DNA from 2 places in the Comamonas guangdongensis genome. Region 2 is predicted to be linked to the other one. Evidence: riboswitches for the same ligand, from Rfam matches in the RefSeq annotation. Region 2 holds a riboswitch; the other holds the start of a gene.
What was found. Region 2 has a riboswitch for cobalamin ahead of AB6724_RS12610 (FecCD family ABC transporter permease). Riboswitches for the same ligand answer to the same signal wherever they lie in the genome.

Region 1 (2,193 bases), on a different contig from region 2:
AGCACCGTGCCCAGCATGGTACGGATCTCGTTGTCCCATTTGTACTCGAGCTGGGTGGTGTTGAAATGGCTGTCGCCATAGGGCGAGCCAAAATTCCTCTGCTCGTCGCGCGACTGGCCCACGGAGACATAGGTGGTCCAGTCGGCTAGCACCTTGCCGGTGAGCTTGAGCTTGGCCACCCGGGTCTTCAGGTCGGAATAGGGATTGGAGCCAAGGCCCGAGTCCGTATGCACGCGGCCCTCGGACTGCAGGAAATTCGTGTCCACGCGCCAGTCGCTGTTGAGCGCATAGCCCAGACCCAGATTCACCGAGGTCTGGTCAAAGCCGTCGCGGTCGGGGTTGTAGGTATAGGGGCCGGCCTTGGGGTTGGTTGCCGAGAAGCCGTGGTCCACCAGGCGGTTCAGGCCAATCTGGTAGCCGAACCCGCCCTGCGCACCGCGCAGCCCTGCCGACGCCGCCTTGTAGCCGTTCTCGCCGGCGGTCACCGAGGCATTGCCGAGGAAGGGCTTGCCGGCATCCGCACCGCGCTTGGTGAAGACCTGGATCACACCGCCTATCGCTTCGCTGCCATAGAGTGCGGATGCCGGACCTTTGACCACTTCGATGCGCTCTATCATCTCCAGCGGCAGGTTCTCCAGCACCGGGGCCGCCATGGTGGCCGAGCCATAGCGCACGCCGTCGATCAGCAGCAGCGTCTGGGTGCTGGCCGTGCCACGCAGAAACACGCTTTGCGCCGCACCGCGGCCGCCGTTGCTGGACAGCTGCACTCCTCCGGCCAGACGCTGCAGCAGCTCGGCCGCCGAGCGTACCGGAGCCATGGACTCGATCTGTTCCTGGGAGATCACGGCCACATCGGCCAGGGTCTCGTCGACCGAGATGGCGGAGCGCGTGGCCGTGACCACGGTTTCGGCCATGCGCTGTTCGCCGGCAACCACAGACTGCGCCCGGGCCGTGACGGAACACAGCGTCATGGCGGCAGCGGCCGCCCAGGTCAGAAGTGCGGAAAAAGCTGCGGCCATGGGCAGGCCGCCCGGGTGCAGGGAACTGGAGCTATGCATAAAAATTCTTGAACCGTTGACACTGGCGTCCCCGCCAGATGCGACCCCCACCAGAAGCTCTCGCAAGCCCTGGCACATCTTTGGCCGGTATCCAGACTGATGCACTCACTGCCAGGCCTTCCCAAAGCGCTATGCGCTTCAGTGGCTGCGGTAGACAGCTTGGTTCTTCACCTGTGCACTCACTGTTGCGGGGGCAGTACATGCTGAGTCCGCGGGAACGCAGACCTCCATGTTTCCCGTTTAACTGCTGCGTCAGAACAACGCCGCGAGCACCAAAACCCTCTATTTTAGCGATGCCGCATACTTGCTCCTCCGCCTGCAGATGCAGGGCGCCATTTCGACCGATAGTCCCCAGCCGTGTTGTTCCACTCTCCGCTTCTGCAGCTGCTGGCCAGCTTCTCCTGGCAGGAACTGCGCCAGCATCCCTGGCGCACGGCGACGGCCCTGCTCGCCATCATGCTGGGCGTGGCCCTGGGCTTTGCGGTGCATGTAATCAACCAGTCGGCTCTGGACGAGTTCTCGCGCGCGGTGCGCAGCGTCAACGGCCAACCCGATCTGCAGCTGCACGCCATGCAGGACGGCTTGCCGCTGGAGCTTTATGCGCAGGTGGCACGGACCCGGGGCGTGGCGGCCGCCGTTCCCTGGCTCGAGACCACGGTGCTGCTGCCCGCAGCGGACGCCGACCGCCCTGCGCCAGACGCAGATGCCCGCACTACTCAGGGCGCGGCCCGGGGCACGGCGCTGCGCGTGCTGGGCAGCGATGCCACCAAGCTCGCGCCCGTGGCGCCGGCCCTGATGCCACAGCTGTTTGCGGGCAGCGACCGGCTCGATCTGTTCGCGCCCGATGCGGTCTTCCTCAACGCCGCGGCGCTGCAGGCCCTGCAGCTGAGCCCCGAACGGGCGTCCAACACCGCAATGCACTGGCTGCTCAACGGCCGGCTGCAGACCCTGCGCATCGCCGGCACGGTAGCGGCCACGGGCGCTCCCGTGGCCGTCATGGACATCGCCGCCCTGCAGGAAAAGCTGCAGCGCTTTCAACAACTGGACCGGATCGATCTGCTGCTGGCCGACAACGCAGCACGCAGCCAGGTGGCGGCGGAGCTGCGCGCCCTGCCCGCGTGGCAGAGCCAGATAC
Region 2 (2,193 bases):
CTGGATCTGCGCCTCCATGGTGACGGGGATGTCTTCGGGAAAATCGGAAGGCAGCCAGCCCGGCGCATAGGGCGCGGCGGTGATGATCAGGGGCTGCTGGTTTTCGGGGAACAGATGGCCGTCGAGGAAATTCATGAGTGTCTCCAGTGAAATGCAGGCTTCGGCGGACGGCAGAGGTCAGGCATGCGGCGAGACGCAGTCAGTCCCTGGGCAGTTGCCGGACAGCGGCAGCCCGTCGAAATCAAAAGCAAATTCAATGTAGGCCAGTTGCCTGGCAGAGCATTTGCCATATCGCGTTGCGGGCTTGGCAAAGTGCGCCAGCGATGCCCAGGCGGCCCATGCCCATGTGCTGGCGCTTCGGCCTCGGAAAGCAGGGAAGCAGGGAAGCAGGCCTTGCTCGATCCGGTCCGGACCAGATGCCTTCGCCTTTTGCCCCTCCGGCTGTTCTCCCGATCAAGGCGGCAAATCACTGCCCTATAATTTTTGCAGGAGCAAAGACTTCAGACCATGGTCTGCAATAGGCTTTCTTCAACGCAACAGGTGCCCGATTTTCCATCGGGTTAAACGGGAACAAGGTGGAAATCCTTGGCTGCCCCCGCAACGGTCAGCAGATCAACTCCATTTCAAGGCTCCTGCCAATGTCGGGAGCCAGCCACTGACGCTCCACGTGGCCTCGACGCATGAGGTGCGCGGCAGCGCCGGGAAGGCGAGATGGCATGCGTTCGCGCAATCTGCGAGCCCGGATACCGGCCTGTTGAGTGCTGCGCCGCCCGGAGTAAGACCTGGCGCTCGGCTTTCGTAATGGCCGCCTGCGGGGAGCAGCGTGATGGCAGCAAGCTGATACCGCCGCATTCCGCATGCGCCACGTGTAAGCATGGCCCCCTCACAAGCCGGCAGGCAGCCTCTTGGCTTGTCAAAAATGCGGTTCTTGTCTCTCGACCTGCCATTCGCACTGGCGATCACCCCATGATGGTGGCCGGCTTGTTCCTCCGACAGCGCCGTCAGCAGGCTCTATGGCTGGCAGCCCTGCTCATCGTGCTGCTGATATCGCTGACGCTGGCCATCACCCTGGGCCCGGTGCGCATGGCGCCACAGCAGGCCTGGCTCATCACGACCCATGAACTGGGCCAGCGGCTTGGCCTGGATTTGCAGCCCGGCAACTGGAGCACGGCCCAGTATCAAATCGTCTGGCGCGTGCGCCTGCCGCGCGTATTGCTGGCCGCACTGTCGGGCACAGGCCTGGCGCTGGTGGGCGTGGCGATGCAGGCCATGGTGCGCAATCCGCTGGCCGACCCCTATCTGCTGGGCGTGTCCTCCGGTGCCTCGGCGGGTGCGGTCAGCGTACTTGCCTTCGGCGCACTCGCATTTGCAGGAGAGCTCGCCCTGCCTCTGGGAGCCTTTGGAGGCGCGCTGGCCGCCTGCACGGCGGTCTACTTTCTGGCCTCGGCCAACGGAAAGCTGCTGGCTTCCCGGCTGATTCTGGGCGGCGTGGCCATCGCCTACTGCCTGGGTGGCCTGACCAGCCTGATTGTGCTGACGGCCGATCAGCGCGAGCTGGCCAACTCGGTACTGACCTGGACTCTGGGAAGCCTTGCCGGCACCCGCTGGAATGAGCTGGGTCTGCCAGCCATCCTGCTGCTGGCCGGCGTGGCTGCGCTGCTGACGCAGGCACGCTCGCTCAACGCCCTGCTCTCCGGCGAGGAGACGGCCGCCACGCTGGGCGTGGACACCACCCGCACGCGACGCTGGTTGTTCGTGCTGGTCTCACTGGTCACCGGAGTTCTGGTCTCGCTAACCGGCCCCATAGGCTTTGTCGGCTTGATCGTGCCCCATGTCACGCGCATGCTGGTGGGCACCGAGCATCGCCGCGTGCTGCCGGTCGCAGCACTGATAGGCGCCATCTTTCTGGTCTGGATGGACGTACTCTCGCGCATCAGCTTTGCACCGGCGGAAGTGCCCGTGGGCGTCATCACCTCGCTGCTGGGCGGCCCGTTCTTTGTCTGGATGCTGTGCCGCAGGAATACGCGCGAAAGGCTGAGCCTATGAACAGCGACAGCCCTTTGCTGCAAGCCAGCCAGCTGCGGTGGCAAGCCGCCGCAACCCATATCGTGCACGATGTCAGCCTGCATGTGGGCCAGGGCGAACTGGTCGGCCTGCTGGGCCCCAATGGCAGCGGCAAATCCACGCTGCTGC

Region 1: linked by a shared signal. The riboswitch ahead of AB6724_RS00925 (TonB-dependent receptor domain-containing protein) and the one ahead of AB6724_RS12610 (FecCD family ABC transporter permease) in region 2 are both predicted to bind cobalamin.

Annotation. Positions count from the first base shown of each region.
Region 1 is NZ_JBFYGN010000001.1:205,320-207,512, reverse strand. It holds gene AB6724_RS00925 (TonB-dependent receptor domain-containing protein) at 1-1,058, opposite strand, end outside; cobalamin riboswitch at 1,124-1,350, opposite strand; gene AB6724_RS00920 (FtsX-like permease family protein) at 1,416-2,193, shown strand, end outside.
Region 2 is NZ_JBFYGN010000013.1:13,751-15,943, forward strand. It holds gene AB6724_RS12605 (beta-keto acid cleavage family enzyme) at 1-135, opposite strand, end outside; cobalamin riboswitch at 522-769, shown strand; gene AB6724_RS12610 (FecCD family ABC transporter permease) at 982-2,046, shown strand; gene AB6724_RS12615 (ABC transporter ATP-binding protein) at 2,043-2,193, shown strand, end outside.